One region of the Dyadobacter sp. CY327 genome, then DNA from elsewhere that is predicted to be linked to it. Evidence: riboswitches for the same ligand, from Rfam matches in the RefSeq annotation. Region 1 holds a riboswitch; the other holds the start of a gene.
The links. A riboswitch is a leader RNA that binds a small molecule or an ion and turns the genes downstream of it on or off. The one in region 1 is predicted to bind cobalamin.
Positions count from the first base shown of each region.

Region 2: another riboswitch for cobalamin. It lies ahead of metE (5-methyltetrahydropteroyltriglutamate--homocysteine S-methyltransferase); the one in region 1 lies ahead of LZG74_RS01390 (TonB-dependent siderophore receptor).

Region 1 is NZ_JAJUXJ010000001.1:302,955-307,387, reverse strand. It holds gene LZG74_RS01400 (DUF255 domain-containing protein) at 1-491, opposite strand, end outside; gene LZG74_RS01395 (DMT family transporter) at 557-1,498, opposite strand; cobalamin riboswitch at 1,579-1,780, shown strand; gene LZG74_RS01390 (TonB-dependent siderophore receptor) at 1,857-3,749, shown strand; gene LZG74_RS01385 (YncE family protein) at 3,801-4,433, shown strand, end outside.
Region 2 is NZ_JAJUXJ010000002.1:260,945-265,377, forward strand. It holds gene metE (5-methyltetrahydropteroyltriglutamate--homocysteine S-methyltransferase) at 1-2,192, opposite strand, end outside; cobalamin riboswitch at 2,231-2,373, opposite strand; gene LZG74_RS10695 (TonB-dependent receptor plug domain-containing protein) at 2,783-4,433, shown strand, end outside.

The DNA of each region.
Region 1 (4,433 bases):
TAATCTTCTCCTATGAATGTGATTACCTGATGGAATTCTTTGGGTTTCATGTAGCCGGGTAAGGGCTGGATCATGTTGAATTTATCGTCCAGGAAAACGGTGGTGGGGTAACTGGGTTGGTTGTTGGTAAGAGCTAATGCGAGTTGATGTACACCTCGCCCGCCTTCGGAGAGAAATTCGAATTTTTTGTCTCCTAATGTGATGGCTTTTTTCTGTTCTGCATCGAGCTTGACGGCGTAGTATTTGCGGTTGACGTACTCGACAACTGCTTTATTTTTGAACGTCTCGCGGTCCATCACTTTGCACCATCCGCACCAATCAGTATATACATCGATCAAAACCTTGCGGGGCTCTTGCTGAATTTTAGCGTAGGCTTCTTCAATTGTTAACCATTGAATGCCTTCCGCGGGCCTGTTTTTGTCGGATCTGAAACCCGAGGCCACTGTTAGGATGGCCAAAAACAGAAAAAATGATGCAGCTGATCTTTTCATAACTTCATTTGATTTCAATGAATGAACAAATTTCACGGTGGAATAATTGTGCTTAATGGCTGACTTTATTCCGGATCGGCTGCCATAGCGGGCTTTCTTTTTGCCAGCGAAACCATAACTCCTCCTCCTACGATCAGCAACATGCCTGCGAACATAGAGAATGAAGGAATGGCCTCTCCCATGAAAAAACCGATCAGAACTGAGAACAGAATATTGGAATAACCAATGGCAGCAACGCGCCCGGCTTTGTCAAATGTGAAGGATTGCGTCAGCATTCTCTGACCCACTAGCGCCGTCAGTCCGAGCGCCAGAAAGCCAAGCCATTGCGAAATTTGAGATGGCCAGGTGAATGTGCCAATCAGGAAATCCAGATTTTCCATAGGATAGTAAGTCCCGACGAGCATGGAAATAATGGGCATCACAATGCCGCTCAACATAAAAGAAAGGATGATGGCGCGTGAGTCATAAACAACACCTAACTGCCTGATTGACAAATAAGAAATTGCTGTTAACAATGCGTTGCCGAGCCCTAAGGCATTGTCCCGCAGCGAAATGGAAAGATCGGGCCGGAAAACGAACAGGATGCCGGTAAAGCCAACAAAAATAGCTGCCCACTCACGGGAATTGAGCGTTTCGCCGATCAGCAGCCAGGATAGCAATGCGAGGAAAATGGGATAAGTGTATTGGTATGTGGAGGCGCGGCCAAGCCCCAGTGTTTGTATCGCATAAAAAAGCATATACAACGACAATGTGCCCACAACGCCGCGGAAAATAAGCAGCCCCAGCTTGCCTCCCTGCTGCCTTACAGGACGTCGCCAAATGCTGGTGACTACAAACACAACCCCAACAATGTTCCGGAAAAATACAAGCTGTACAATGTGGAAATCACGGCCGAGCCACTTGGAAATTGCGGAGGTGAGGGAAAAGAAAAATGCCGCGCCGAGCATCAGATAAATGCCTTTTTGCGAAGAAGTTACAGTCAGATTTTGAGCAGGAGCAGCCAACAATGATCAGGATTTTGGCCAAAGATAAAGCATATCGTACAGAAGATAAAGGATATGTTACCGCGTCGGAAATCCGGCCAATTCACTACCTTTGCACCTTTGGCGCCGAAAGCTGCTTCAATGCGGCATGAAGGCTTAATAGGGAATTCCGTTGAACCGGAAGCTGTCCCCGCAACTGTGAGTCTGTTTATATTGATCCAATCCCCTATGCCACTGTTCCTCGAACGGGAAGGCCACGGACCAAAAAGACGAGCCAGGAGACCTGCCAGAAGTTGATCTATCAAATTTTGTTTTCGGAGGAAAAACAAAGCTGATAACGCTACATATTTGACACCAGGTGATTATTGACCGGAAGTTTTTTTTGGCTTTGACCATTGCAACATGGCTTTTCCGTCCGGAAATGCTCGTTGCACAGTCGGATAGCATTCGCCTGGAACCTGTTACCGTAAAGGGTTTTGTTCCTGAAAAATTCATGAGCGGGCTCAAAATCCAAAAGTTCGATTCAGCGTCTCTGAATCTTTTCCGCTTCCAGAATATCAGCGAGCTGCTTTCGCTTTACACGCCGATTGCATTCAAAAATTACGGCCCCGGTCAGCTTAATACGGCCTCTTTCCGCGGAACGTCGGCTAACCATACCGCTGTGTTATGGAATGGTTTGAACATTAATTCTCCTATCCTTGGCCAGACAGATTATTCAACCATCCCAGTTACCGGTTTTGATCAGCTTTCTGTCCAATATGGATCTGCTGCCAGCATTGTCGGCAGTGATGCCGTGGGAGGGAGTATTTTGCTGGGAAGCGCTCCATCGACCCAGCCTTTGCAGCTTTCAATCGGCCGGCAGCAGGAAAGTTTCAACAACCACCAGACCCAGGTTACAGCACGCTATGCGGCGGTGATCAGTGATCAGTGGAGCTTTTCAGGCAAGACAAATGTGTATGACGGCCGTATGAACAACGATTTTCCATACACCGAGCGAAATCAATATACTGTTTTGCCATCCACTTCTTTCCAGCGAGGTCTGGTGCAGGATTTGTTTTTCAATTCAAAAAATGATCATCAGATTTCGGCGCATGTATGGCTAACCCGTAACCGGCTCACGTTAACACCGGAAGACAAAGCTGGGCGCGAACTGACTTTAACGGAGGCTTACAGGACGATGTTACGCTATCAATTTAAAGACTTCACGATCCGCACTTCGTGGGTGAGAGACATTATTGATTATGCCAAAGGTGATTATAGTCAGCTGGACCATGCGGTAACAGACAAGTTTTCAAACCGTGTTGAACGCGATTTTCAATTCAATGCAATTCAAATTAAAGCAGGAGGCGAATGGGCACATTACCGCGCCCAGGTCGCTGGCTATGATAAAGCATTGGTGACAGAAAACAGAGGTGACATTTTTCTGTTAACGCGCTGGCAGGCCACCGCCCGACTGGTCATTTCCGGGAATTTAAGGCAGGCATTTGTAACTAAATTTGATCCGCCATTCACGCCTTCATTAGGAGCAGACTATTTTATAGTCCAAAAAGAAACCCATAATCTGAAATTAAAAGGCTCAATAGGAAGAAGTTACCGCGTGCCTACATTGAATGAACGCTTCTGGAAAGAACTCGGAAACCCGGATATCAGGCCGGAAAACGGGTGGAACAAAGAAGTTAGCCTCGAACAAAACATTGTTATCGATGCTAACCAAACATTTTCAGCTTCCCTGACGGCATATCACAACCGCATTAAGGACTGGACTTATTGGAATCCTACGCAAAGTTACCGTGTAGAAAACTTGCAGCAGGTGCTGGCGCGTGGCATTGAAGCGCAGGCTGGGTGGCGACATCAGATAAATGACTGGAAATCAGGCATCAACCTGGGTTATGCGCTCAATAAAAGCGCTCAGGAAAAAGCTTATGATGCCTATTCCTCGGATATTATCGGCAAGCAGCTTGTATTTGTGCCGATGCATTCAGGAAATTTGAATGCATTTATCCAATATAAAAATACGAGGCTCACAGGTCAGGCGCAGACGATCAGCAAGCGTTTCAGCACATTTGATAATACGCAATTTTTAGAAGGATATTCGCTCGCAAATTTGCTGGCAGAACATACTTTTGTCTGGGATAAAATAAAAATGCGGTTGCAGGGACAGATCAATAATCTGGCAAACACGTTTTATCTAAATGTAAGAAACAATGCAATGCCTGGCAGAAGCTTTGCATTAAGTTTAATTTTAATTTATGACCCGCCACATTCCGCAAAGTAATGTTTTACAAGAGGTTATGTGGCAAAAACTTTACAACTAATAAAGCAAAAAATGAAAAAACAGTTATTCAGATTAGCATCTCTTACCTCTTTGTCTCTTTTCGCATGGTCGTGTAACCAAAGCGACCCGGCTCCGAAGGGTGATTATATCCAGGGTGTTTTTGTGGTGAATGAAGGGAATTTCTCTCAAAATAACGGAGCGATCTCGTTCTTTACGAGAGAACAAACCACTGCGGAGATTGACATTTTCAACACGGCAAACGGGACTACATTGAAAGGCGGCGTGCAGGATTATGTGGCCCTGGACGCAACCGGGATCATTCTTGTGGACAATATGTCTGCCGGCCAGGATAAGGTTGAGATTGTCAACAGCAACACTTTCCAGAGAATTGCGACCATTGGCGCTCCGGAAATTGAGAATCCACGGGAAGTGGTTTTTGGGACCAACAACAAAGCATATGTGTCTTGCTGGGGAACCAATGCCGATTTCAAATTCACGACGGGTTATGTAGCTGTCGTTGATTTAGTTACCAATAAAGTGGTTGACCAAATCGAGATCACATCGGGCGGGCCGGAAAATCTGGTTTTGAATAACGGCAAGTTGTTTGTGGGAACGGTTTCCTATGGCGGCGGCACAACGTTGACGGTGATCAATACGACCACAAACGCAATTGATAAATCAATT
Region 2 (4,433 bases), on a different contig from region 1:
TTAACCCAAAGATTTTGTGCGGGCAACAGATCTGCCGCTTTGGCCAACAGCGAGCTCATTTCCTCTGTGGTTGGCACGCGCGGAGAATGAATGTCGTAAACGCCCGGCCCGATTTCGTTTGGATATTCGAAATGCGCGAATGCCTGCAACAACTCCATCTGCGAGCGGGATGTTTCAATGGTGATCACATCGGCATCCATCGCGGCAATGTGTTCGATGATATCATTAAATTCACTGTAACACATGTGCGTATGGATCTGCGTCCGGTCCTGAACGCCGCTGGCGGTGATGCGGAAGCCACGCACAGCCCATGCCAGATAATGCGGGCGCTTGGCTTTGCGGAGCGGCAAACCCTCGCGGATGGCTGCCTCGTCGATCTGGATAATGCCGATTCCGGCTTTTTCCAGTGCCAGCACTTCATCGTGAATCGCCAGCGCAATTTGGTTGCTGGTCTGCTCACGCGGTTGGTCATCGCGTACAAACGACCATTGCAAAATGGTAACCGGGCCGGTCAACATGCCTTTCATGGGTTTGTCGGTTTGGGCAGCGGCAAATGTGCTCCACCGCACCGTCATATCAGCAGGACGGCTGATGTCGCCATAGATAACCGGCGGCTTTACACACCGGCTTCCATAGCTTTGAACCCAACCATTTTTTGTAAATAAAAACCCATCAAGCTGCTCGCCGAAGTATTCGACCATGTCGTTGCGCTCAAATTCACCGTGCACCAGCACATCTAACCCGATTTCTTCCTGCCAGCGGATTGCTTCTATCGTAGCCTGTTCAATTGCATTTTCATATGCTTCGAGCGTCAGATCGCCTTTTTTGAACCTGGCGCGCAGCTGGCGGATATCGTCTGTTTGTGGGAATGAGCCAATGGTCGTTGTCGGGAATGCAGGCAGGTTGAAGCGCTCGCGCTGGATTTGCTGGCGCACCGGAAAAGCCGTGCTGCGCGTTGCATCTGCATCCGTGATAGCGGCCACCCGGTCCTTCACGGCTTGCTTATGCACTTTTTGTGACGATCTTCTGCTTGCGATCGCTGCCTTATTTTCTGCTAACAGTTCAGTATTCCCATCAGCAATCTGGCTTAGCGCATTAATCTCAACCAGTTTTTGCCTGGCGAAAGCCATCCAGTTTTTGATTTCCGGATCAATGGCCGTTTCCAGTTCCAGATCGATCGGGCTGTGCAGCAGTGAGCAGGACGGTGCAATGATAACACGATCTGCTCCTAACTTACCGACGGCCAGATTGATCAGATGCAAAGATTTTTCATAGTCATTTTTCCAGACGTTACGGCCGTCCACTACGCCCACGGATAAAATCAAGCGGTCCGGAATAAGCGAAAGCACTTCGTCCAACTGCTCCGGAGCCCTTACCAGATCCACATGCAATGCATCAACCGGCAGGCCAACGGCCAGGGTCGTATTATCCAGTAATGCTTCAAAATAGGTAGCCACCAAGATTTTCACGCCGCTAACCTGCTGTGCGAAGGTTTTGTAGGCAAATTCAAATGCTTCCTTTTCCTTTTTGGTAAGATCAAGTGCCAGGCAAGGCTCGTCGAGCTGAATCCATGTTGCACCCGATTGGCCCAGACGGTTAATGATCTCAATGTAAACCGGAACCAGGCTGCTGATAAGCTCAATGCGCTCGAATCCTGACTCTTTTTCTTTACCCAACAAAAGATAGCTTACCGGCCCGATGATCACCGGCTTGGCTTTTGCTCCCAGCAGCGCTTTGGCTTGGTTATATTCGTTGAAAATATTTTCGTTGTTGATGCGGAATTGCTGATCGGCTTTGAATTCGGGCACAATGTAATGGTAGTTCGTGTCCAGCCATTTGGTCATTTCCATGGCTGTGATATCCAGACCATTCTTTTGGTATCCGCGCGCCATCGCAAAATACAAATCCAGCTCTTCATTGTCCGTTGCCTGCGAGCGCACTGCTTCATAACGCTGCGGAACGACGCCCAGTAAGAGGCTTGTATCCAATGTCTGGTCATAGAAACTGAAATCATTGCATGGGATCAGGTCGATGCCCGCTTCCAGCTGAGTCTGCCAGTTCTCTTCTTTGATCTTTTGAGCCACATTGTAAAGCTCAGTCAGATCGATCTTACCTGCCCAGAATTGTTCACAGGCTTTTTTGAGTTGTCTTTGTCCACCAATCCGCGGGTAGCCAAGGTTTTGTGTTAGCATTTTGTCGTTTGTTTAAATAAAAATTGTTACAAGCGCTTTGCTTAACATTGGTAACAGGCAGTAACCTGACTTGTAACCTGCCCTCTAAGGCGGTTACTCACAGTTGCGCGACAGCTCGTGAATTCCACACGATTCCCTATTAATCCGACCTTCGTCGAAAACCTGTTTCCAGTTGTTATGGTAAAGAACGATTCGCGATATTTTGTATCCGGCAAAGGATTAAATATCTACGCAAAGCTATGTAAGAAGCATTTAATCTCTACACATTGCCATATTTTTAGATATTATCACTATTCAATAGTCAAAAACACTGCATTTCTATCTTTTTCAACATTAAAATGTCGGTGCTAACAGATAAAATTCTACGGATGATGGAAGTTGAGAAGCGCCCTGTTGGATTAACGCGTTTTACATTGATGAGTAATTGTTGTTACCCCAGGTAACATTTGTCTTTTTTGTCTTGCTATTCAAAATATCGGGGCCTATATTTGCACTCACTAGACTTAGTCTAAATAAGACTTGCTTCACACCTATTTCTGAAAACCCGGCAGTGGCAACTGTAAGGGCAATTAATTAAGAAAAATCATCGAATGTTATTGAAGCCTTCTCTACTCATTACAGCAATTGTTAGCCTTTTTCATCTTCATACTTTTGCACAGACATCTGCCCTGAAAACGGCAGTAGTCAAAGGAAAAATCAGCGACGACAAGGGTTCGGTGGTCAGCTTTGTAACCATAAGGGTTAACGGGACCAGCATCGCCACTTTCTCTGAAACCGATGGCACCTACACATTGAAAGATGTGCCTTACGGCCATCAGGAAATTATGATTACGTCTGTCGAAATCAAATCCAAAACTTCCAGGATCCACGTTCACAAACCCACGCACGAGTTTAACGCGGTTGTAGCTAAAACCGCCCAGGATCTCAACGAAGTGCAGATTGTTCAGAAAACGGAAAAGAAACAGCTTGAAACGCAGGGATTTGCAGTCGCAATCATTGAAACAAAAGAAGCTTCGCTCCGCAACTTAACCACCAATGAACTGCTGGACCGGGCCGTAGGCGTCCGCGTTCGTCAAAACGGTGGAATCGGATCACGCGTGGAGTATAACCTGAATGGCATGTCCGGCAGTGCGGTTGGGATTTTCCTGGATGGCATTGAGATTTCAACTTATGGGTCCTCCTTCAATCTGAACAACATTCCACCTGCAATGATCGAACGCATTGAGGTTTACAAGGGTGTGTTGCCCTCGCATTTGACAGGCGATTACGTGGGCGGGGCCATCAATGTGGTTTTGAAAAAAGACGCTTCCCAAAACAACATTACAGCTGCGGTTGCCTACGGATCTTTCAACACATTTCAGGCTGATCTTTCCGGAATCTACCGTAACAAGCAAACAGGTTTTACCACCAGGGCATCAGGCTTTTACACCTACACCGACAACAGCTACACCACCTGGGGCAAGTTTTCAAAATTTGTGCATCCCGACCGAACATTGGAGCGGTATTACAGGGCCAAAAGATTCAATAATGCTTATAAGTCAATCGGCGGCAGGTTTGAAGTCGGATTTACGAATGTGAAATGGGCGGACCAGTTTTTCATAGGTTACAATATTTCAGACACTTACAGCGAAATCCCGCACGGCACCACCATGGCAAGGCCTTATGTGGGCAGGTTTGGTGAGTATCAGGCGCATGTGGTCAGCCTGAATTATAATAAGAACAATTTCCTGGCCAAAGGATTGGCGCTGAATGTAAATGCGGTCCGCAGTTACAGGAGCACATATGTTCAGGATACAGTTGGCCAGGTTTACAACTGGGACGGAAAACCCAGAATGCTCATCCGGAACGGGGAAGTTGTGCCCGTGCCGCCCACTCCGGGAATGGGCCAGCAAGGTGCCAAGAGCATTGTGGAAGTAAACCGGCAGATCACCAATATGCGCTCTAATCTGGGATACACTGTTTTTCCGGGTCACAGAATTTCCCTTAATCACAAGCTGGAAACCACCGACAGGGATGACAATGACCTGCTGAATCCGGAGCGGAAAGAAATGGTGACCATAAGCAGTGTAGTCAACAACATTCTTGCCTTAAACTATGAAGCGCAGTTCTTCAACGACAAGCTCAAAACAAACCTGCTGGGAAAATACACCTCCAACCGGACGATTCAAACGCGGCCTGAACTGATCGAACAAGACGGCGCAAACGTCATCAACAGGGTGCGCAACAAAACGGTGAACCACA